DNA from 4 places in the Marinobacter liaoningensis genome. Region 1 is predicted to be linked to each of the others. Evidence: predicted binding sites of a transcription regulator. Region 1 holds the regulator's gene; each other region holds the start of a gene.
The links. The regulator sigma-54, encoded in region 1, starts transcription at its own class of promoters, with help from an activator protein. The targets are predictions, from matches to a motif close to ANTGGCATNNANNTTGCTNT.
Positions count from the first base shown of each region.

Region 2: glnA (glutamate--ammonia ligase) is a predicted target of sigma-54. The motif match lies at 4,086-4,105, and genes of this name have one in related genera.
Region 3: KZO34_RS14980 (sigma 54-interacting transcriptional regulator) is a predicted target of sigma-54. The motif match lies at 3,378-3,397, and genes of this name have one in related genera.
Region 4: glnK (P-II family nitrogen regulator) is a predicted target of sigma-54. The motif match lies at 3,290-3,309, and genes of this name have one in related genera.

Region 1 is NZ_JAHXKI010000002.1:428,163-434,144, forward strand. Features, by position in the region: gene lptC (LPS export ABC transporter periplasmic protein LptC) at 1-271, shown strand, start outside; gene lptA (lipopolysaccharide transport periplasmic protein LptA) at 255-812, shown strand; gene lptB (LPS export ABC transporter ATP-binding protein) at 790-1,515, shown strand; gene KZO34_RS04255 (RNA polymerase factor sigma-54) at 1,670-3,202, shown strand; gene hpf (ribosome hibernation promoting factor) at 3,315-3,623, shown strand; gene ptsN (PTS IIA-like nitrogen regulatory protein PtsN) at 3,710-4,180, shown strand; gene rapZ (RNase adapter RapZ) at 4,209-5,093, shown strand; gene KZO34_RS04275 (HPr family phosphocarrier protein) at 5,101-5,370, shown strand; gene mgtE (magnesium transporter) at 5,486-5,982, shown strand, end outside.
Region 2 is NZ_JAHXKI010000006.1:61,667-67,648, reverse strand. Features, by position in the region: gene ntrC (nitrogen regulation protein NR(I)) at 1-482, opposite strand, end outside; gene glnL (nitrogen regulation protein NR(II)) at 479-1,573, opposite strand; gene KZO34_RS17625 (DUF4124 domain-containing protein) at 1,823-2,347, opposite strand; gene glnA (glutamate--ammonia ligase) at 2,528-3,931, opposite strand; gene typA (translational GTPase TypA) at 4,475-5,982, shown strand, end outside.
Region 3 is NZ_JAHXKI010000003.1:380,480-386,461, forward strand. Features, by position in the region: gene KZO34_RS14970 (acyl-CoA dehydrogenase family protein) at 1-143, shown strand, start outside; gene KZO34_RS14975 (thiolase family protein) at 164-1,345, shown strand; gene KZO34_RS14980 (sigma 54-interacting transcriptional regulator) at 1,435-3,348, opposite strand; gene KZO34_RS14985 (ABC transporter substrate-binding protein) at 3,649-5,073, shown strand; gene ntrB (nitrate ABC transporter permease) at 5,076-5,903, shown strand; gene KZO34_RS14995 (ABC transporter ATP-binding protein) at 5,961-5,982, shown strand, end outside.
Region 4 is NZ_JAHXKI010000002.1:2,246,131-2,252,112, reverse strand. Features, by position in the region: gene KZO34_RS12630 (hypothetical protein) at 1-352, shown strand, start outside; gene trmB (tRNA (guanosine(46)-N7)-methyltransferase TrmB) at 372-1,106, opposite strand; gene KZO34_RS12620 (YifB family Mg chelatase-like AAA ATPase) at 1,180-2,712, opposite strand; gene KZO34_RS12615 (accessory factor UbiK family protein) at 2,783-3,037, opposite strand; gene glnK (P-II family nitrogen regulator) at 3,420-3,758, shown strand; gene KZO34_RS12605 (ammonium transporter) at 3,830-5,113, shown strand; gene KZO34_RS12600 (DUF6316 family protein) at 5,182-5,376, opposite strand; gene speE (polyamine aminopropyltransferase) at 5,476-5,982, opposite strand, start outside.

The sequences.
Region 1 (5,982 bases):
AGCAGAGAATGGCAGCCTGCTGCAGAATGAAGGGATACTCTATCTGACCGATCATGTACGGGTGGTCAGAACCATCGACGAACGGGAGGCTACCCTGACCACCACGAGCCTGACGCTGGACAATGATCTCGGCACCGTCTACACCGATGCCCCCGTCACCATTACCGACAGGATTGGCGTAACCCGGGCAAAAGGCATGAGGGCCTGGATCGACGAACGCATTCTCGAACTTAAATCCCAGGTGGAAGGACGCTATGAAACTGGCAAATAACCGATTATGGACGCTGTTGGCGATCACCCTGGCCCTGTCTTTCACCGGGCCCGCGTCCGCGTTCAATCTGGATTCGGACCTGCCGATCACGGTAAGCGCCGACAACGCTCGACTGGACGACGCCCAGGGCATCGCCACCTACAACGGTGACGTTGAACTGGTTCAGGGCAGAACCCGGCTGACGGCAGAACGGGTAGTACTCTATCGCAATGCTGAAGGCCTGAGCCGGATTGAGGCGTCTGGCAAACCGGCCCGCTACCAGCAACCCACCCGCAACGGCGAGGGCGAAACCGATGCACGGGCGCTGAATATCACCTGGTCTGCCGACGAAAACCGACTGACTTTTGAACGGGAAGCGATCATTGAGCAGAATGGCAACCTGTTCCGCGGCGACGTCATTCATTATGATACCGTCCGTCGGGTCGTGACTGCCGAAGGCGGCACGAAAACCGAAACCGGCAGCGGCCGTGTCGAAATGGTCATTCAGCCACGCAGTACCGGGGGCATACAGGGATCCGATGGCAGTTCTGAGAGCCAGTAACCTGGCAAAAAGCTACAAACACAAGAAAGTGGTGCTCGATGTCTCGCTGGAGATCCGCAGTGGCGAGATCGTCGGACTTCTGGGCCCCAATGGCGCCGGCAAGACCACCTGCTTCTACATGATCGTCGGACTGGTTCCCGCTGACCGCGGCCGCATCATGATCGACAGCCAGGACGTTACACCGCTGCCCATGCATGGCCGGGCCCGGAAAGGAATTGGCTATCTGCCTCAGGAGGCTTCTGTGTTCCGGAAGCTGACAGTCCGGGACAACCTTATGGCGATCCTCGAAACCCGTAAGGGTATGAGTCGGGCTGACCGGGAAAGTCGCCTGGAAGAGCTGCTGGAAGAATTCCACATTACCCACATCCGCGACAGTGTAGGCATGGCGCTGTCAGGCGGTGAGCGCCGGCGCGTGGAAATAGCCCGGGCACTGGCCATGGAACCCGCTTTTATCCTGCTGGACGAACCCTTTGCCGGCGTTGACCCGATTTCGGTGAGCGATATCAAGCACATTATCCGTCACCTGCGGGACAAGGGCATCGGGGTACTGATTACGGACCACAATGTCCGGGAAACGCTGGACATCTGTGAGACGGCGTACATTGTATCGGGCGGCCACATCATTGCCTCTGGCAATTCGGAAACCATTCTTGCGAACCAGCAAGTAAAAGAGGTCTACCTCGGTAACGAATTCCGACTGTGATAACCGCTGCCCGATTGTGTTGATGAACCCGAGCAAGTAAACTCGGCAAAGAACTTGCTAGGGCATTTTTTGGTAACGGCAAGTAACCGGCATACAACAATTTTTTATTGAACTTAGGGTATTACAGCGCCTGATGAGTGACGGATCCTGAACCATGGTTATGAAAGCCTCCTTACAGTTAAAGCTGGGTCAGAGCCTGACCATGACGCCCCAGCTGCAACAGGCGATCCGGCTACTACAGCTATCCACCCTCGATCTTCAACAGGAAATCCAGCAGGCTCTGGAGTCCAACCCGATGCTGGAAACCTCGGAAGACGACGATCAGGCCGAAGCGGCGTCGAGTGACGACGAGCGCGGTCAGGAGGAGTCCGCAGCGGAAACGACGGCCGATTCCGGTACTGACGCCAATACCGACTGGGATGAATCGGAAAACGGACCAGACTGGGCCTCGGAAAACGAGATTCCCGATAACATCCCCGACGATCTTCCCGTCGACACCGCCTGGGACGACATCTATCAGTCAGCCCCTGCCCCGGCCGCCCGAAACGAAGACGAGAACGATCACGACTTCGAAACCCGCAACTCCCCGAGTGAAACCCTGCAGGATCACCTTGAATGGCAATTGAACCTGACGCCGCTGAGCGAACGGGATCAGGCCATTGCCCATGCCCTGATGGATGCAGTGAACGAGCGAGGCTACCTGACCAGCCCACTGGACGACATCCACGCAGGACTGCTGGATGAAACCGAGGAAGACCCACTGGAACTGGATGAAGTGGAGGCAGTCCTTCATCGCCTGCAGCATTTTGACCCGCCCGGTGTCTTTGCCCGGGACCTGCAGGAATGCCTGCTCATCCAGCTGAACCAGTTACCGCCCGAAACGCCCTGGCTTGCCCAGGCACGCCTTGTGATCACTCACTACATTAACCTGCTGGGCAACCGGGACTACGCCCAGTTATTGCGCCGAAGCCGACTCAAGGAAGATCAGCTGCGTGATGTTCTGGCCCTGATTACCGGGCTGAATCCGCGCCCGGGCGATGTGATTGACCGCGCCGAACCGGATTACGTCATTCCCGATGTCATCGTCCGCAAACACAACGGCAGATGGCGGGTTGAACTAAATCCTGAGATTGCACCACGCATCCGCGTCAATGCGAGCTATGCTTCTCTTATAAGACGGGCAGACAGCAGTGCTGATAACACCTACCTGAGGGATCAGCTGCAGGAAGCCAAATGGTTTATCAAGAGCCTGCAGAGCCGCAATGAAACCTTGCTGAAAGTGGCGACACGCATTGTCGAGCACCAACAGGGTTTTCTGGATCACGGCGAAGAGGCCATGAAGCCACTGATCCTCTCAGACATAGCGCAGGCGGTAGAAATGCACGAGTCGACAATTTCCCGGGTCACCACGCAGAAGTATATGCACACACCGCGGGGTATTTTCGAGCTGAAGTACTTTTTCTCGAGCCACGTCAGTACCGATGAAGGCGGCGAATGTTCATCAACAGCCATCCGTGCAATGATCAAGAAACTGATAGCGGCCGAGACACCGAAAAAGCCGTTGAGCGACAGCAAAATTGCGACCATGCTAGGGGAACAGGGTATCAAGGTGGCCCGTCGGACCGTCGCCAAATACCGGGAAGCGATGCATATTCCACCCTCTAACGAGAGAAAAAGACTGGTTTAGGGGCGCACTGTCGAAAACAGCGCTCCCCCGAGCCAAACTTTGCCGGCGCAGTGTGCGCCAGCCCTCAGGCCCGGCCCCGTTGGGACCGGCATGATGACAACAGGAGACGCCTATGCAACTCAACATTTCAGGCCATCACGTAGAACTGACTCCCGCACTCAAGGATTACGTCTCAGAAAAATTCGAGAAACTCGAGCGTCACTTTGACCATATCAGTAACTGCCAGGTTACCCTGCAGGTGGAAAAGGTGCGTCAGATGGCGGAAGCAACGTTGCACGTGGTTGGTGGTGATATTCACGCAAAGGCAGAAAACGAGGACATGTACGCAGCGATTGACGGGCTGATTGATAAGCTGGACCGCCAGATCCTCAAGCACAAGGAAAAGAATGTAGACCGGATGCACGGAAACGGCGCTCGTTAACCGACCGTTTTCATGCATGTCATCTCATCGCGCTGCGGCATGGATAACCTGCCGCAGCCTTTTTTTTACGGAAATGCAGTCGATTCATGAGCGACACATCCCTGACCATAGATAACATCCTTGCGCCGGAGCTGACTTTGTGCCGGATACCCGCCTCGAGCAAGAAACGGGTACTGGAATTCATTGCCGAACAGATTCACCGGCACGACGATTCTCTCAGCGAGACCCAGATCTTCAACAATCTGGTGTCCCGTGAGCGCCTCGGCAGCACCGGAATCGGCCAAGGCATTGCCATACCCCATTGCCGCCTGGAGGGACTGGACCATGTGGTGGGCGTTCTGATGACGCTCGAAGAGAGCATCGAGTTCGACGCCATTGATAACCAGCCCGTCGACCTCGTATTTGCCCTCGTTGTTCCCAAAGAGGCCACCAGTGAGCACCTGGAACTGCTCAGCCAGCTGGCGGAAAAGTTCAACGAACGGGTTTTCTGCGATGGACTTCGCCAGTGCGATGATGCCACCACGCTTTATGAACGCATGACCGCTGCAACTGAGTGACACCCAAGAGAGTGGAGACAGAGTGCCCATGAAACTGATCATCGTCAGCGGCAGATCCGGTTCCGGCAAGAGTACGGCACTCCATGTACTGGAGGATCTCGGCTACTATTGCATCGATAATCTGCCCATTGGACTGTTGTTTCCCCTGACCCGCGAAGCTGCCACTCAGGAGTCGCCGGGGCGCCTTCACAAAATGGCGGTCAGTATCGATGCCCGTAACCTGTCCGGGGAGCTGGCCAACTTCGAAGTGATTTACCGCCAACTTCAGGAGACCGGCGTTACCGTCGAAATCATCTTCCTGGATGCCGACGAGCAATCTCTTCTCCAGCGCTTTCATGCGACGCGGCGCAAACACCCCCTGAGTGATGACCGGACTTCACTCCGGGAGGCGATCAGTAGCGAGAAAAGGCTGCTTGAACCACTGTCCAAGCTGTCTGACCTCTACGTAAACACCACCGGCATGTCGATGTACGAGCTCAGGGACATGGTGAAACAGCGTGTTGTTGGCCGTAAGGACCAGGAGCTGGCCCTGCTGTTCCAGTCATTCGGGTTCAAGCACGGCGTTCCTCTGGATTCCGATTATGTCTTTGACGTTCGCTGCCTACCCAACCCCTACTGGGATAACAGTCTGCGCAAATTTGTTGGAACCGATCAACCGGTGATCGACTTCCTGGAAAAGGAACCAGCCACTGGCAAAATGATCAGTGACCTGACCGGCTTCCTGGAAACCTGGCTGCCCTCTTTCGCCGACAGCAATCGCAGTTACATGACCATCTCCATTGGCTGCACCGGTGGTCAGCATCGCTCGGTGTATGTGAGCGAGCAATTGCGCAAGCATTTCCGGAACAACTACAGCAACGTTCAGGTTCGCCACACGGAATTGCCGCACCTGCAGGCCCGGGGAGAGATCTGAGCGCGCCATGATTCGTCACCCCATCACCATTATTAACAAGCTGGGACTGCACGCCCGTGCGACTGCAAAGCTGGTCGCAACGGCGTCGGAATTCGACAGCAGCGTACGGATCAGTGGCAAGGGCCGGGATGTCGATGCGAAAAACATCATGCAGGTTATGATGCTTGCCGCAAGCCAGGGCACCGATGTAGAACTCATTGCCGATGGCCCCGACGAGGAAGCGGCCATTGACGCCCTGACGGCGTTAATCAATGACTATTTCGGCGAAGGCGAGTAATTATTCGGCACCAAGCGGTGCACCTCCGCGTTCTGTGGAATTCACCTACAACTCTCTCTCACGTCTGCCTCCTAACTCCGCTATAATACAGGCGTTTTCTGACTGTGGGTGATCCATGACCGATATTCTGGAGAAAAGCCAGGCCCGCCAGCGTCTCCGCTCCCTGAGCGAGGCTCTGGACAGTGGTGCCCTAAAACAGGTTGCGCGCATCCTGAACGGCGGCCTGAGCCCCAGTGATATTGCCCACCTGCTGGAATCGTCCCCACCCCGCCAGCGCGCCCTGCTCTGGAACCTGGTGGACAAGCAGCTGGAAGGGGAAGTTCTCCAGTACCTGAGCGATGATATCCGGGGCTATTTCCTGAGCCAGTTGAATGCCCAGGAACTGGCCGACATCATCGAAGATTTCGAATCAGACGATCTCGCCGACCTGCTTCAGCAATTGCCGGACACGGTGATCCAGGAAGTTCTGGACACCATGGACGAGCAGGACCGCCAGCGTGTCGAGGAGGTGCTCTCCTATCCTGAGGACAGCGCCGGCGGCCTGATGAACACGGACACCATAACGGTGCGCCCGGACATCAGCATCGATGTTGTGTTGCGGTACCTTCGCAG
Region 2 (5,982 bases), on a different contig from region 1:
GATAACCGCCCTATGGCCCGAAACACTTCCTGCATGGCGGGGGCCTCGCCGATGATCTCGGCGTTGCGCTGGGCGCTCTCGGTCTGGGGCTCCGCGCTGGCTTTCTTTTCGTGACTGTGTGCGACGGCTCGTTTCACCAGGGCAACGGCGTCGTCCACGTCAAACGGCTTGGGCAGGTATTCAAAGGCCCCGGTCTGGTAACTGGTCACTGCACTTTCGAGGTCCGAGTGTGCCGTCATGATGATGACTGGCACGTCGGGGTGTACCTCGACGATCTGGGAGAGCAGGGTAATGCCATCGACGCCGGGCATACGAATGTCGCTGATGATGGCATCCGGTTGTTCGTGTTCGAGACGCATCATGATGCTCTCGCCACTTTCGAATACGCGGGGCTGCATACCGGCCTGGTTAAGGGCGCGCTCCAGCACCCAGCGAATACTGCGATCGTCGTCTATGATCCAGACGTTTGCCGGTTGGCTCATGGGGTGTCCTCCAGAGGCAGGAAGATGATGAAGTCAGTACGGCCGGGTTTGCTCTCGCATTCGACCAGTCCGTGGTGTTGGCCGATGATGCTCTGGGTTATGGAAAGCCCCAGGCCTGTGCCACTGGCACGACCGCTGATCATCGGATAGAAAATGTTCTGTAGCAGATCCGGTGGAATGCCCGGCCCGTTGTCGATGACATCCACACGGCACACCAGACGATGCCGCCGGTGTCCGATGGTGAACTGGCGCAGGGCCCGGGTCCGGAAAATAATGGTGGGTGGCGCCTCCTTGCGATGACCGGTCTGGTTCTCGAACGCCGCTTCCATGGCATTGCGTGCAATATTCAGGAACGCCTGAATGAGTTGTTCCTTGTCACCGCGGAATTCCGGAATGCTGGGGTCGTAGTCCCGGCGAAATACCAGCCGCCCCTTGCTCTCTGCCTCGACCAGGGTGCCGACTCGCTCGAGGACTTCGTGAATATTGGTTTGAGCAAGTTTCAGTGCCTTGTTGGGGCCAAGCATCCGATCGACCAGACTGCGCAGGCGGTCTGCCTCATCAATGATCACACGGGTGTACTCGCGTTGGTCTTCATCATTGAGTTCGCGGTCAAGCAACTGTGCGGCGCCCCGGATCCCGCCGAGCGGGTTCTTGATCTCATGGGCCATGCCGCGCACCAGAATCCGGGTGGTTTCCTGTTGCGAGATGATGTCTTCTTCCCGGCTGATGCGCAGCAGCCGGTCCCTGGGCTGAATCTCGATGAGCAGTTCGGTCGGCTCCAGACTGATCGGCGTTACCGAATAATCCACCGTAAGGCTGGCCCCGCTGGTCAGACGGAACTCGGCTTCCCGCCTGGTATAGGACTGGCCATTTTGAGCGGCGGCATGAAGCGTCTTTAGGGCGTCTTCCGAGTCAACCAGAATGTCGCTGAAAGGGTGGCCCTGACTTCGGGTCATGCTGGTTTCGAACAGGCTTTCTGCGGCCGGGTTGAAGTAACGGATCTTCAGGTTGTCCTCAAGTACCAGAACCGCGGTGGTGAGGCTGTCGAGAATGCTCTTGTAACCGTTCTTATTGGCAGTGGGCAGTGCCATGCGTGAATCCCGTTGGTCCGACAGAGTAAATGTGATGACTTCGAGGGTTCTGCAAGAAGCGAACCACTTTGGCAATCAGTCGAAAAAGAGTGGGCAAAGTACGGGCATGGGCGCAAATTGGCACAAAAACATGCCGTAAGCTGGTGCATGTTCAGGAAAGGGGTATGACCAGCCCGGACAGTTCGCCCTGTTGCTGGTCAGAGTATGGCCTGTTTGTGGTGCGAGCGCACCAATATAGTGCGTTATACTTCAGTTCGCCACGGATGGGCGGTGGACGGTAAAGGTGATTGCTGCGCCGGTTTTTACTTGGACGCCGTTTTCATCGACGATGTGTACACGTGCATCGTGGCTCCCACGGAAAACGTTGCTGACCGTGACGCTACCTGATGTGGTCTGTCCAACCGGCTGGCCATCGAGGGTGACTTCGTATTTATGGCCGTCCCGGAGGCCGGGCGTGCTTTGAACCTCAAACTGGACGTCACCGCTGCCACTGTTGAACGCCTGATTATTCTCGGGGTAGGTAAACGAAACGCTCTCATAAATCGCGCCTTCGCGCTTTACTTCCTCGCGGAGCTTGTCGGTTTCGCGAACATTCTGGGGTTTCGGAAGCGTAACCGTGGTGACCGGCTTTACCTCAATAGCCTCGGCGCCGTCGGACGGTTCGTCGGAGTACGTGACATTGCCGTAGGCGTCTACATTCCGGTAGACCTCAGCGCTTGCTGGAACGGCCAGCAGAAGAAAGGCTGCGGCAACTAATCCGGTCCTCGGGTTCATAAGCACACCTGTTTCCATGATTTTAATTGATTATCTGCGGGCGCCGGAGTCATTTCAACGCCTGTGTGGCGGGTTGTTGGTTACATATCGTTAAGGACGTCAGGCACTTGTGAGGGGGTGCACAAAAAAAGCCCCGCACAGGGCGGGGCTTTTTCACAATCCCGAATTAACGGGTTGTTTTTAGCAGGAGTAGTACAGCTCGAACTCGACCGGATGCGTGGTCATGTTCAGGCGCTCGACTTCACCGCGCTTCAGTTCGACGTAACCCTGGATCATGTCTTCAGTGAAGACGCCACCGCGGGTCAGGAACTCGTGGTCTTCTTCCAGGCAATCCAGAGCTTCGGCCAGAGTTTCGGCTACGACCGGAATGTTCAGCGCCTCTTCCTTCGGCAGGTCGTACAGATCCTTGTCCATGGCATCGCCGGGGTGGATCTTGTTCTGGATGCCGTCGAGGCCAGCCATCATCAGGGCAGCGAAAGCCAGGTACGGGTTGGCTGAGGCGTCCGGGAAGCGGACTTCGATCCGGCGCGCCTTCGGGCTGTTCACGTAAGGGATACGGATGGAAGCGGAACGGTTACGGGCCGAGTAGGCCAGCATAACCGGTGCTTCGAAGCCCGGAACCAGACGCTTATAGGAGTTGGTGGAGCTGTTGGTGAAGGCGTTGATGGCCTTGGCGTGCTTGATCACGCCACCAATGTAGTACAGCGCCGCTTCGCTCAGGCCAGCATAGCTGTCACCGGCAAACAGGTTCTTGCCATCTTTGCTCAGGGACATGTGTACGTGCATGCCGGAACCGTTGTCACCAACAACCGGCTTCGGCATGAAGGTGGCAGTCTTGCCGTATGCGTGTGCAACGTTGTGGACGCAGTACTTCAGGATCTGAACTTCGTCGGCCTTCTTGGTCAGGGTGTTGGCGCCAACGCCGATTTCACACTGGCCAGCAGTACCTACTTCGTGGTGGTGAACTTCGATGTTCAGGCCCATGGACTCCATGGCGGCACACATCGCGCCACGCAGGTCGTGCAGGCTGTCAACCGGCGGAACCGGGAAGTAGCCACCTTTCACGCCCGGACGGTGACCGATGTTGTTGCGGTCGAAGTCTTCGCCGGAAACCCAGGCCGCTTCTTCGGAGTGGATGGAGTAGCCTGCACCTTTCATGTCCACTTCCCACTTGACCGAGTCAAATACGAAGAACTCCGGCTCTGGGCCGAACAGGGCGCCATCGGCGATGCCGGTGGACTTCAGGTACTCTTCCGCACGACGGGCAACGGAACGTGGGTCACGCTCGTATCCCTGCATGGTAGAAGGCTCTACGATGTCGCAGGTGATGTTGAGAGTGGTTTCTTCGGTGAACGGGTCCAGAACGGAGCTGGAGTCGTCCGGCATCAGGATCATGTCGGATTCGTTAATGCCCTTCCAGCCTGAGATTGAAGAGCCGTCGAACATCTTGCCGTCGGCGAAGAAATCTTCGTCTACCTCAGAGGCCGGCAGGGTGACGTGCTGTTCCTTGCCGCGGCTGTCGGTAAAGCGCAGGTCGACCCACTTAACTTCGTGTTCTTTGATCAAATCAACTGTCTTGGACATTGTGCATGCTCCGTTAGTTATCCCGCGTGAGCGGGTGTATTCATGTTCGTTTTGCCGGATCGTTCAGAGTCGCTGATATCCGATCTTTTCCTCAGGATTTCGCAGCTTAGCAAAAGCGCCTGCCACTTACCTGCAAATTTCGGCTGATTTCATTTAAGCAAGGCTCTTGCCAATTTTTAGGGCATGGCTCGGAGGCGCACAACCACGCGGGTTTGGGCCGTTTGTGGGGTATGTCCGGGGTTTTCTCTGGTGCAACGCTGTCGCTCGAACGCACAAAAATGGTGCATAAATATCGGGTCATGACCTTGGATGGTGCGGGCAGGTGTTCAAGGAATAGGCGTTTTTCTTCATATTAACGGCATGGACTTTTCGATATACTGCGCGCCGCCTCATTTGTACCCTGATCTGCACTGACGTTCGGGGCGCTGGTGCCGCCCGGTGCCGACTAATGGGTTCATTTTACGGATTTGAGACGGCATGTGAGAGGCTTGGCCTCCTGAAGACCCTCTCAGGTCAAAGAAAGCATGCCGCAGGATTATAGTTGTGATTGAGAAGCTTCGTAATATCGCCATCATCGCTCACGTCGACCATGGCAAAACCACACTCGTAGACAAATTGCTGCGCCAGTCCGGTACGTTGGATCGTAAAGAGCTCGAAAACGAGCGGGTAATGGATTCCAACGACCAGGAAAAAGAGCGTGGTATCACCATTCTGGCCAAGAACACGGCTCTGAAGTGGAATGAGTACGATATCAACATCGTCGACACCCCGGGCCACGCCGATTTTGGTGGTGAAGTGGAGCGGGTAATGAGCATGGTGGATTGCGTGCTGCTGGTGGTCGATTCAATCGATGGTCCGATGCCGCAAACCCGCTTCGTAACTCAGAAAGCGTTCGCAGCTGGCCTGCGTCCGATTGTGGTGGTGAACAAAATCGACCGTCCGGGCGCTCGTCCGGATTGGGTGGTCGATCAGGTGTTCGACCTGTTCGATGCCCTCGGCGCGACTGAAGAGCAACTGGACTTCCCGATTGTATACGCCAGCGCCCTGAACGGTATTGCCGGTTTGGATCACGAAAACCTGGACGACAACATGGATGCCGTGTTCCAGGCAATTGTCGACCACGTGCCCGCGCCGAATGTCGATATGGATGGTCCTTTCCAAATGCAGATCTCGCAGCTGGACTACAACAGCTTCCTGGGTGTGATCGGTATCGGCCGCATCATGCGGGGCAAGGTCAAGACCAACTCCCCGGTGACGGCAATCGGAGCCGACGGCAAGAAGCGCAATGGCCGTATACTCAAGATCATGGGCCATTCCGGTCTTCAGCGTGTTGAGGTTGACGAAGCTCAGGCCGGCGATATTGTCTGCGTGAGTGGTATGGATGAGCTGTTTATTTCCGATACCCTGTGTGATCAGTCCCAGGTTGAAGCGCTGCCCGCACTGACGGTAGACGAGCCGACCGTCTCCATGACCTTCCAGGTCAACGACTCGCCGTTTGCAGGTAAGGAAGGCAAGTACGTGACCAGTCGGAACATTAAGGAGCGTCTGGAAAAGGAGCTCCTGCATAACGTGGCTCTGCGTGTGGAAGAAGGTGAATCTGCCGACAAGTTCAAAGTGTCCGGTCGTGGTGAGTTGCACCTGTCGGTTCTGATCGAGAACATGCGCAGGGAGAATTTCGAGCTGGCGGTCGGTCGTCCGGAAGTGGTTATCCGCGAAGTCGACGGTGAGAAACAGGAGCCGTACGAAAATGTCATCGTCGACATTGAAGAACAGCACCAGGGCCCTGTGATGGAGCAGATGGGTCTTCGGAAAGGCGACCTGACCAACATGGTTCCGGATGGCAAAGGGCGCATGCGTCTTGATTACACCATCCCGGCCCGCGGTCTGATTGGCTTCCGTAACACCTTCCTGACCATGACGTCGGGCACCGGTATCCTGACTTCAACCTTCAGTCATTACGGCCCCATCAAGGTCGGTGACGTTACCAGCCGTCAGAACGGTGTTCTGGTGTCCATGGCAACCGGCACAGCGCTGACTTACTCGCTGGAAAC
Region 3 (5,982 bases), on a different contig from region 1:
TGCAGCTGTTTGGCGGCTATGGCTACACCACCGAATACCCGATTTCCCGGAACTTCATCGATGCCAGGGTGCAGCGCATTTATGGCGGCACCTCGGAAGTGATGAAAGAAATTATTGCCCGGTCCGTTTTGGGCAAGGGCTGATTGGTTAGAGAGGAAAAATCATGAGTGACAACAGTGTAGTGATTGCTGGTTCGGCCCGGACTCCCATGGGCGGCATGATGGGCTCGCTCAGCTCGGTCCGTTCCCCGCAACTGGGTGCGGAATCCATCAAGGCCGCCATTGAGCGCTCGGGCCTGCAACCCGCAGACATCCAGGAAGTGATCATGGGCTGCGTTTTGCCCGCGGGCCTCGGGCAGGCGCCTGCCCGTCAAGCCTCTCGCGCCTCCGGCATTCCGGACAGTTCCGGCTGCACCACCATCAACAAAATGTGCGGCTCCGGCATGCAGGCGGTGATCATGGCGCACGACCAGATCAAGGCCGGGACCAACAACATCATGATTGCCGGCGGTATGGAGAACATGAGCCAGGCGCCGTACCTGCTGCCCAAAGCGCGCGCCGGCATGCGCATGGGCCATGGCCAGGTGCTCGACAGCATGTTTCTGGATGGCCTTGAGGATGCCTACGAAGGTGGCCTGATGGGTGTCTTTGCCCAGCGCACGGCCGACAAGTACGACATCAGCCGGCAGGCCATGGACGAGTTTGCCATCGGTTCACTGCAGAAGTCCCTGGCCGCCATTGAGAATGGCTGGTTCAAGGACGAGATTGTCCCCGTGAGTGTCGCTGGCCGCGGTGGCGACACCCTGGTGGACATCGACGAGCAGCCGGGTAATGCCAGGCCGGAAAAGATTCCCAACCTGAAGCCGGCGTTTGCCAAAGACGGCTCGGTGACGGCGGCCAATTCCAGCTCCATCAGCGACGGTGCCTCGGCCCTGGTGCTGACTTCGGCCGCTGAGGCCGATGCCCGCGGTCTCGTTCCGCAGGCGCGGATTGTGGCCCATGCTACCCACGCGCGCCTGCCGTCCGAATTCACTCTGGCTCCTATTGGCGCCATCGAGAAGGTCCTGAAGAAGGCCGAGTGGTCGGTGGACGACGTGGACTTGTTCGAGATCAATGAGGCCTTTGCGGTGGTAACCCTCGCTGCGATCAACGAACTTGGCCTGCCCGCAGAAAAGGTCAACGTGCACGGTGGCGCTTGTGCCCTGGGTCATCCGATTGGTTCCTCAGGCTCACGGATCATCGTGACCCTGATCAATGCGCTTAAACAGCGTGGCCTGAAGCGTGGTGTGGCGTCTCTCTGCATTGGCGGGGGCGAAGGCACTGCCGTGGCCATTGAACTGATCTGATTTGGGAGATCGCTGCTCAATGTAGCCTGCCTTGCTGTGGGGCGGGCTTGCGGGGTGGCCGGTGGATTTATCATGACGGGTTTACAGAGTTAATGATTCTTTGACCGGAATCGAAGCGGTTCGATCTTTAGCTTTTTCAGTCTTGAGGCCAGGGTGGTCGGTTTGACGCCCAGCAAGGTCGCCGCGCCGTCATCGCCGAATACCCTGCCATTGCTCATGGTCAGGGCCTGCGTCAGGTTCTTTTTCTCCAGGTCCCTCAATTCCTGCTCGGTCATCAGCTCGCCGTTGAAGTGCCTGGGCGGCGGTGTTGATGCCGCTGGTGCTCTGGCCGGGGAATCCTGTCCCGGCAGGTCCAGATCAAGGCAGCCGTTTGCGGTGATTACCTGTCGCTCGATCACGTTTTCCAGCTCCCGCACATTGCCCGGCCAGGGGTAGGCCTTCAGGGTTTCCACGTCTCGTTCTCGCAATACAAGGGTGGGCCGGTTGAACTTCTGGCAGGCCCGGCTAAGGAATTCCTGGGCGAGGATGGGGATATCCTCCAGACGCCGGCGTAGGGGCACCGATTCGATGGGGAAGACATTCAGGCGGAAGTATAGGTCCTCCCGAAATGTCTTGGCTTGGATTTCCGATTTCAGGTCCCGGTTGGTGGCGGCAATCACCCGGACATTGACCGCTCGGGTGCGGTTTTCGCCCACCCGCTCAAACTGCTGGTCCTGCAAGACTCGCAGCAGTTTGCCCTGGAGCTCCAGTGGAATCTCACCGACTTCGTCCAGAAACAGAGTGCCTCCATCGGCCAGTTCGAAGCGGCCTGTACGGTCGCTCACCGCTCCGGTGAAGGCGCCCTTGATGTGGCCGAAGAACTCGCTTTCAAACAGATCTTTCGGGATCGCCGCGCAGTTCACCCGAATCATTGGCCGGTCCCGGCGATCGCTGGCCTGGTGGATGGCCCGTGCAATCAGTTCTTTGCCGGTGCCTGACTCCCCGGTCACCAGCACGTTGGCATCGGTGGGTGCGACCAGCCCGATGCGTCGGGCGATGCCCTTGATTGCTTCACTCTGCCCCACCAGCTCGTGAAAATGGTGTTCGGCGCTAAGTTCTTCCTGCAGGTAGGCGTTTTCCATTTCCAGGCGGTGCTTCAGGCTCTTCACTTCCTCCAGCGCGTTCTGCAGTTCTTTCCGGGCTTCCTGGCGGGCCGAGATGTCGCGGAACACCACCACAGCACCTACCGGATGTCCGTTATCGAGAATGGGCGTGCTGGTGTACTCCACGGCAAAGCCGCTGCCGTCCTTCCGCCAGAACCAGTCTTCGCCGACGCGCTTTACGCTGGCATCCCGGAAGGCTGCGTAAATTGGGCAGTCCTTCAGAGGGTAAAGGCTCCCGTCCGCGTGGGAGTGGTGTACAACCCGATGTAGAACCCGGCCCATGAGTTCGTCCATTCGCCAGCCCAGCATTCGTTCGGCAGCGGGATTTGCGAAGGTGCCTCGCCCTTCCGCATCCACGCCGTAGATGCCTTCTCCCACCGCATGCAGGATAAGCTGGTTCTCACGCTCCATGTCTTTGAACAGCTCTTCGACTCGCCGCCATTCCAGCAGACCGCCCCGGTGGTAGTGGTTGGCATCGTGCCGTTCGCGCAGGGTACGAAGTTGTTGCCGGTCTCGAAGCAGCAGCAATATGCTCTGGGATTCCGCTTCCCCGACCCGGGAAGAAGAGATTTCCAGCTCAACCGTGTGGCCATCCCGGTGCTGGAGAATAAAGTCCCGGCTCCAGCCGTGGCTTCGGAACAGTGTCTCTTCCGTAAAGGCAATCAGTTGTGGGCGTTGATCGGTGAACAGGCGGGTGCAGGGTGTGCCTTTAAGTGACTGCCTATCCGTGCCGATCATCCGGCCCATAGAACTGTTGGCCGCCAGAATCAGGTCCCGGCTGGCGTCTACCAGCAGGGCGGCCTCCGGCAAATGATCAATCCAGTTGGCGGTATCGAAGGCATCTATGGCGTCGGGATTCATGGCAATGTCCTGAGTAGTTCAAAAAGAACACAACAAATCTTATGCCAACGACGAAAAATCGTAGTCTGAGATACGAAAAATCGTGAAACACGAAATATCGTAGCAAAGGCGACACTCACTACTTTAGAAAAAGGCGTTATAAAATAAAGCCTTAGATGTTTTTCAAGACTTGGCACGAACCCTGCGATAGCTCTATAAGAAGCCCCTGCCCGTTCTCTGATGTTTCAGTGCCGGACTTGAGATGCTCCTTTTTTGCACCGTGAGAGTGCATAAACAATTTGAGAGTAGGGAGAGTGCCCCATGACCACGAAAAGCCTTGGCAATCCGTTTAACGGTGACCAGTCTCTGATTCACGCAAAAACCTGCGGATGCCCGGAATGCAAACTCGGGCAGGAAACGCCGTCGGTGTCCCTGAATCTTCAGCAATCACAGAGCCGGGACGCAATTGCCTCAGAAGCCGCCATGGATTCCGAGGCCATGATGGACCGGGCCATTGAAAGCGCCGTCGTCCGCTCGGTGTTCGGCCATAATGACCATAGCCGCCGAAGCTTCATGAAGATGATGGGGGCAGGCAGTGCAGCGGCCTTGTTGGGAAGCGTCTTTCCTCTGGATAAGGCCAAGGCGGCCGTGAAGGAATCGCTCGGTAAGCTCGAAAAAACCAAGTTGAACGTCGGATTTGTTCCGATCACCTGCGCGACGCCAATCATTATGGCGCACCCCATGGGTTTCTATGAGCGTTACGGCCTGGATGTCACCGTGACCAAGACCGCAGGTTGGGCCGTAGCCCGGGACAAGTCCCTTGCTGGAGAGTATGACGCTTCCCACATGCTCACTCCCATGCCCCTGGCCATGTCTATGGGCGCCGGCTCCACACCGGAGCCGTTCATTATGCCGGCGGTTGAGAACATCAATGGGCAGGCCATTGTCCTGCACGTGGATCATAAGGACAAACGGGATCCTAAGCAGTGGAAAGGCTTCAAGTTCGGTGTGCCGTTCGAATACTCCATGCATAACTTCCTGTTGCGTTATTACTTGGCCGAAAACGGTATCGACCCGGACAAAGACGTGCAGATTCGAGTGGTTCCGCCACCCGAGATGGTCGCTAACCTGCGTGCCGGCAACCTGGACGGTTACCTTTCACCAGATCCGTTTAACCAGCGTGCGGTATGGGAAAAGGTCGGGTTCATTCATATGCTTACCAAGGATATCTGGGAAGGGCACCCGTGCTGTGCCTTTGCTTGTAGCCAGAAGTTTGCCACCCAGAATCCGAACACCTACGGTGCCTTGCTGCGCGCGATCATCGACGCAACCCAGTACTCCAATAACCCGGACAACCGCAAGGAAATTTCCGAGGTTATTGCACCCAAGAACTACCTGAATCAGCCGGCACCGGTAATTCAGCAAGTGCTTACCGGCTATTACGCAGACGGCCTGGGCGAAGTGAAGAATGTTCCGGACCGTATCGATTTCGATCCATTCCCGTGGCACTCCATGGGCGTGTGGATCCTCACCCAGATGAAACGCTGGGGCTACATTGAAGGTGATGTGGACTACAAAGGCATCGCCGAGCAGGTCTACCTGGCGGGCGAGACCGGCAAGATTATGGAAGAGTTGGGTTATACCGCCCCTGACAGGACTTACAAGACCCACACCATCATGGGCAAGACGTTCGATTCGGATCGTGCGGAAGAGTATGCACGCAGCTTCGATATCGGGAGGGTGTAAACATGGCCTCCTTGAACGTTCGGGCAGCGCTGCTGTCGGTTTCGTTCCTGGTTTTGGCTCTGGGGCTCTGGGAAATGGCAACCCAGCCCCCAGAGGCTGAGACCGGAATGAGCGAGTACGAAATGTTGATGGGTGGTGCCGACCAGGAATCCCGAGTGCCGCCCCCTTCCGCGGTCCTCAAGCTGGCGTGGGAAGAGCTGTCTAACCCGTTCTATGATGCCGGCGCGAATGACAAGGGTATTGGTATCCAGCTGGCCTATTCGGTTTACCGGGTGCTGACCGGTTACCTTGCGGCAATGGCTATCGCATTGCCAATCGGCTTCCTGATCGGTATGTCGCCACTGATGTACAAAGCTCTGAACCCGTACATTCAGCTGCTGCGCCCCATCTCGCCACTGGCTTGGATGCCGCTGGCCCTGTTCATCATTCAGGATTCTGACGCGTCCGCCATTTTCGTGATCTTTATCTGTTCGATCTGGCCGATGTTACTGAATACCGCGTTCGGCGTTGCGAATGTGAGACAGGACTGGGTGAACGTTGCTCGCACCCACGAACTCGGGCCACTTCGTACCGCCATAACGGTGATTCTGCCAGCGGCCGCGCCGACGATCCTCACCGGTATGCGCATCTCTATCGGCATTGCCTGGCTGGTCATTGTTGCCGCGGAAATGCTCGTGGGTGGTACTGGCATCGGCTACTACGTGTGGAACGAATGGAACAACCTGGATCTGGCGAGTGTGATCTTCTCCATTCTGATGATCGGGGTGGTGGGCATGCTGCTCGACCTGGCCTTGGGCAAGGCCCAGAAGCTGGTGGAATACAAAGAATGAGTGGTCCGGCTACCGGCCAACCGGTGCCGGTCCCAACCCTCCGAATGGAGACCTGTTATGAGTAAGTCATTCCTCGAAG
Region 4 (5,982 bases), 1.8 Mb from region 1:
CAGCTGGCGGGCGGAAGGCGTGGTCTGGGCGAGGATTTCGTTGTGGCTGGATTTTCTGTTTATCCCCGCCTACGTGTTTGCCCTCATCCAGCTGACCCGGCATTTGATGCGGGATCGGCCCGGCGTTCGGGAGCGAATGGTTGCCCGCTGGATACGCGCCCTCTTTCTGGCTGCCGGATTGACCGATGCCACCGAGAATATCCTGCTGCTGAACAACTTTAACCCGCCTACCGACGCGGTGAGCTTGGCTGCGACCATCTGTGCGCTGGTCAAGTTCACCGGCCTTACCCTCGGCATCGCCGGCCTGGTGATTATCCGGGCGGCGCGCCGCCACCCGCTGGCCCACGGATGACGTTGAGCGTCCCTGTCAATCAGTTGGTGCGATAGAACAGCAGATCCCAGACTCCGTGCCCAAGCCCTTCACCGCGTTTCTCGAACTTGGTGATGGGGCGATCTTCCGGTCGAGGTGAAAATTCACCCACCGCCAGGGTGTTGGCAAAACCTTCGGACTCACTCATCACTTCCATCATGTGCTCGGAGTAGTTCTCCCAGTCCGTCGCCAGATGAAGGATTCCGCCCACCCGCAACTTGTGGCGCAGACGCTGCACAAACTCCGGCTGGATCAACCGGCGCTTGTGATGCTTTTTCTTGTGCCAGGGATCCGGGAAGAACACCATGACCCGGTCGAGACAGGCATCCGGCAAACACAGATCGATCACGTCATTGGCATCGATGTTGTAGATTCGGACATTCTCCAGCCCCCGGTCTTCCACCTCCTTAAGCAGGGCCCCGACCCCGGGCAGATGAACTTCCACACCGATGAAGTCCTGCTCCGGCGCAGCCTCCGCCATATCGGCCAGGGACTTGCCCATGCCAAAACCGATTTCGAGGTTGAGCATGGCATCACGTCCGAACACCTGCCGCGGGTCGATCATGCCATGCTCGCGGGTCAGGCCAAATTTCGGCCAGCTGCGCTCGTACGCTTTCTTCTGCCCTTCGGTCATTCGCCCCTGACGCAGGACAAAACTGCGCACGCCACGACGCGTCGTTACCGGCGACTCCGCGGCTGCGTCTTTCGGGTTGTGCGGGTCTTTTTGATCGGTCATTTGCCATCCTCAACCGCAGGTTGCGGGTCTGGTTCAACGGATAATTGACGACAGTTTACCAGAGACAACGGATTCAGGAGGACACCAACCCACTCCGTCCCTGCTGGCGGTCAAGCTGGCGATACCCGAGGGCCTCCATCAGGTGCGACTGGGCGAGCGCGTGACAGCCATCCAGGTCGGCCAGGGTCCGGGCCACCCGGAGAATCCGGTGCAAAGCCCGCGCAGAGAGCCCTAGCTTCTCCATGGCTCCCGACAGGAGGCGCTCACCCGGCTCATCCAGACGGCAGGCCTCCTGAAGCGCCCGACCGGAGAGGGCCGAGTTCAGGTGACCGCGGCCATCTTGACGGGCCCGGGCGTCGGCCACCCGGGCCGCCACCAGGGCACTGGATTCGCCTTCCCCCACCGGTCGCATCAGGAGGTCACCACTCTGGACCGGCACCTCCACGTGCAAATCAAACCGATCCAGAAGCGGACCGGAAATTTTCGACCGGTAGCGCAGGACTTGCTGGGGCGTGCACTGGCACTCAACGGTGGGGTGCCCGTTGAAACCGCACGGACAGGGATTCATTGCGCCCACGACCTGGAAACAGGCCGGAAACCGAACCTGCCGCGCAGCCCTGCTGATGGCAATTTCCCCGGTTTCCATGGGTTCACGCAGCACCTCAAGTACCCGACGCTCGAACTCCGGTAACTCATCAAGGAAAAGTACGCCCCGATGGGCCAGGGAGATCTCCCCCGGCCGGGGGCTGCTACCACCACCGACCATCGCCACCGCGGAAGCGGTATGGTGGGGCGCGCGAAACGGTGGCCGGCACCAGCCCTCGACACCCGATGCCAGACCCGCCACCGAATGCACGCTGGCCACCTCCATGGCGGCCTCATCAGTCAATGGTGGCAGAATGCCCGGCAGCCGGCTGGCGAGCATGCTCTTACCGGTCCCGGGTGGCCCGAAGAACAGCAGGTTATGATTTCCCGCAGCGGCCACTTCGAGGGCTCGCCGCGGTACGCTCTGGCCGCGGACATCGGACAGGTCCGGCAAATCCCGGGCAGCGTCCAGCCCGGACCTCGCAGATGCCCTGGCCAACGGCACCAACCGGGCGCGACCCGCCAGGTGCTCACACACCGCCAGCAGATGCCCAGCCGCCAGGACATCCTCCTGACTGGCCAGCGCGGCCTCGTCGGCATTGGCGAGGGGCACCAGCAAGGCCCGGCTGTCATTGCGGGCGGCCAGCACCGACGGCAGAACACCCTTCAGAGGGCGGAGTGCACCATCAAGGGACAATTCTCCGACGAATTCACAGGCACCGAGACTGTCTGCGGGGATCTGACCGGAGGCGGCCAGGATGCCAAGCGCAATGGGCAAATCGAATCGGCCACCCTCTTTGGGCAGGTCCGCGGGGGCGAGATTGATGGTGATGCGGCGAGCCGGGAACTCAAACCCGGCGTTGAGCAGCGCACTGCGCACTCGCTCCTTACTCTCCCTGACCCCGGTTTCCGGCAGGCCGACGATGGAGAGGGCCGGCAAGCCACCGGAGAGATGAACTTCGACGGTTACCGCCGGAGCCGACACGCCAATGCAGGCGCGGGAATGAACAATAGCAAGCATGACAACCTTCCATGGTTTATTGGCTGCAGATCAGAGAGTTGGGCGCGGCGTCCTGCCTGCCCGTCAGAGGTTACTGGTCCTGCAGTTTCTGCTCCAGATCCGTGACCCGGCGCTCCAGCGCCTCCACCTTCTCACGAGTCTTCATCAATACCGCCTGCTGCGCGTCAAACTCCTCCCGAGTGACCAACTCCAGACGCGACAGAACGGCCATGACCGTGGCGCGGGCCTGGGTTTCAAAATCTTCCCGGGCAGCCCGGGCCATATCGGGAACAAACTGGCCAAACTGACCCTGCAACTGGGAAAAGATATCCTGCGGACCTTTCACGCATCACCTCTCTGATTCGAATAATGGCCGGTTTAGACCAAAGACAGCGCCTATAACCGCTTCGCGGGAGTGTATCACACCGCAGCCCCTGCCATACTGTATCCGGTCGGCAGTATAATGCCCGACGACGCTCCGACCGGGCCCGCTCTAATTTGGCCCATTCCGGAGCGAGGCGCCCGATTTTGGTGCACGCTTTTGCTCCAATCTGGGACAGCCACTGCGTAATAGGTTGTTATTAAAGCCTTTTTTTGCGTTGGCACATACGATGCTACAGGTCTCGCACGCAATCCGCACAATTGGTGTGCGAGGTGGCAGCATCCCGAATCCAACAAATGGCCGACGGGCCCTAAAATGTTGGGACGGCAATATCAAGGAGAAAGCAATGAAACTTGTGACAGCGATCATCAAGCCTTTCAAACTGGATGATGTCCGTGAGGCACTATCCGAGATTGGAGTGCAAGGCGTAACCGTCACTGAAGTCAAAGGCTTCGGTCGGCAAAAAGGCCACACAGAACTCTACCGTGGTGCGGAGTATGTCGTGGACTTCCTTCCCAAGGTCAAAGTAGAAGTTGCCATCGGCGACAACCTGCTGGACCAGGTCATCGAATCCATCACCAAGGCGGCCAACACCGGCAAGATCGGTGACGGCAAGATCTTCGTGACTGAACTGGAGCAAGCCATCCGGATCCGGACTGGTGAAACCGGCGAAGAAGCGGTCTGATCCAGCTCGAATAAACGAATAGCCAACGCAAAAAATTTATAACCTGAAAAGCCTCGTGCGGAGGGCTTCACATGGAAAGCAATCTTAATCATATCTTTGAACTGCAGTACGCAATGGACACCTTCTACTTCCTGGTGTGCGGTGCCCTGGTCATGTGGATGGCTGCGGGTTTCGCAATGCTGGAAGCCGGTCTGGTGCGTGCAAAAAACACCACTGAAATCCTGACTAAAAACGTCGCTCTGTTCGCCGTTGCCTGTACGATGTACCTGATCTGCGGCTACGACATCATGTATGGCGGCGGTATCTTCCTCAGCGGCATCACCACCGTTGCTGAAATGGACGACGCGGCCGTGGCCGGCGTTATTGCTGCCTCCACCGAAGCCGGCTTCGGCGACATGGGCGAGTACAGCGGCGCTTCCGACTTCTTCTTCCAGGTAGTCTTCGTGGCAACTGCCATGTCCATCGTTTCCGGTGCGGTCGCCGAGCGTATGAAGCTCTGGGCCTTCCTGGCCTTCGCAGTGGTTATGTGCGGCGTGATCTACCCGATGCAGGGCTCCTGGACCTGGAACGGCGATTCCGTATTCGGCATCTACGAGCTGAGCTACAGCGACTATGCCGGTTCCGGTATCGTTCACATGGCCGGTGCGGCGGCTGCCCTGGCTGGCGTCCTGCTGCTGGGTGCACGGAAAGGCAAATACGGCGCGAACGGCCAGATCAAGGCCTTCCCGGGTGCCAACCTGCCGCTGGCAACGCTTGGTACCTTCATCCTGTGGATGGGCTGGTTCGGCTTTAACGGTGGCTCTACCCTGAAACTGGGTGGTATCGGTGTCGCCAACGAAGTGGCCAACGTGTTCCTGAACACCAACGCGGCTGCTGCCGGTGGCCTGATCGCTGCGCTGATCGTGGCCCGCATCATGTTCGGCAAGGCCGATCTGACCATGGCCCTGAACGGCGCCCTGGCTGGTCTGGTAGCAATCACCGCCGAGCCGGCTGATCCGTCTCCGCTGCTGGCCACCGTCATCGGTGCCATCGGTGGTGTGATCGTGGTCTTCTCCATCGTTACCCTCGACAAGCTGCGTATCGACGATCCGGTCGGTGCCATCTCCGTCCACGGTGTGGTCGGTATCTGGGGTATCTTCGCAGTCCTGCTGTCTGACGCAGACGCGACCTTCATGGGTCAGCTGGTCGGCATGCTCACCATCTTTGTCTGGGTCTTCGGTACCAGCCTGATCGTGTGGAGCATCCTGAAGGCCGTCATGGGCATCAGGGTTTCCGAAGAGGACGAGTACGAAGGTGTGGATCTGTCCGAGTGTGGTATGGAAGCCTACCCGGAGTTTGTCAGCAGCAAGCCGTAACCGCCGGCTGGCACGATCAAAAAGGGCGCCCCTCGGGGCGCCCTTTTTTGTGTCTTGCGGCAGCAATGTCAGCCGGTGCCACTGTATAGCACATCCTCGGAGTGACGAAGATAGAGCAGCAACTCCATTTGCGCTTCCCTGATATTGTCGAAAGGCCCCTCGAGCACCCCCTCACGAGTCTGAAAGAACCATTGTCCATTCACCAATTCGAACCGGTCACTGCGAAACCAGTGACGTTCTGCCTCACCCTTGCGCACATCCATATTCCACATCTCCTGCACAGCGAACCACGACTCCGCTCACTTTCTGAGCACACCTCTGAGTGTAGCCAATCTGGTCAGTCTGTCGAGCACAGGCGTTTTTCAGGCCTCCCCGGGTACAACCGGGTCCTCCAGGGCATCCAGCATGAACTGGGGCATGGCCAGGGCTCCGAGGTGAACACCGGCATTGTAATAGCGTGTCACGAACGGGCGGGTATCGGCGTCTTCCTCTCGGAAGTAACGAACCGGTTTATCCTTGCCAGCCATGGTGCAACTCCACCAACCCGTCGGATACACCGGTTGCGGAAACGGCAGGGTCTGAACGTGATCAAATCCGGCTTTGCGCATATCCTCGTGGATCGACTTGATGATGGTATTGGTGTGCAGCAGGGGCGATTCGCTCTGCTGCACGATCAAGCCACCGTCACGCAGAGCCAGCATGGCGTCGCGGTAGAAATCGAGCGCAAAAAGCCCTTCCGCCGGACCCACAGGATCGGTGCTGTCGATGATGATCAGATCGAGGCTGTTGGGCTCAATATCACGAATCCACTGGATGCCATCGCCGAAAAAGAAATTGGCGCGGGGGTCACCATTGGATTCACACAGCTC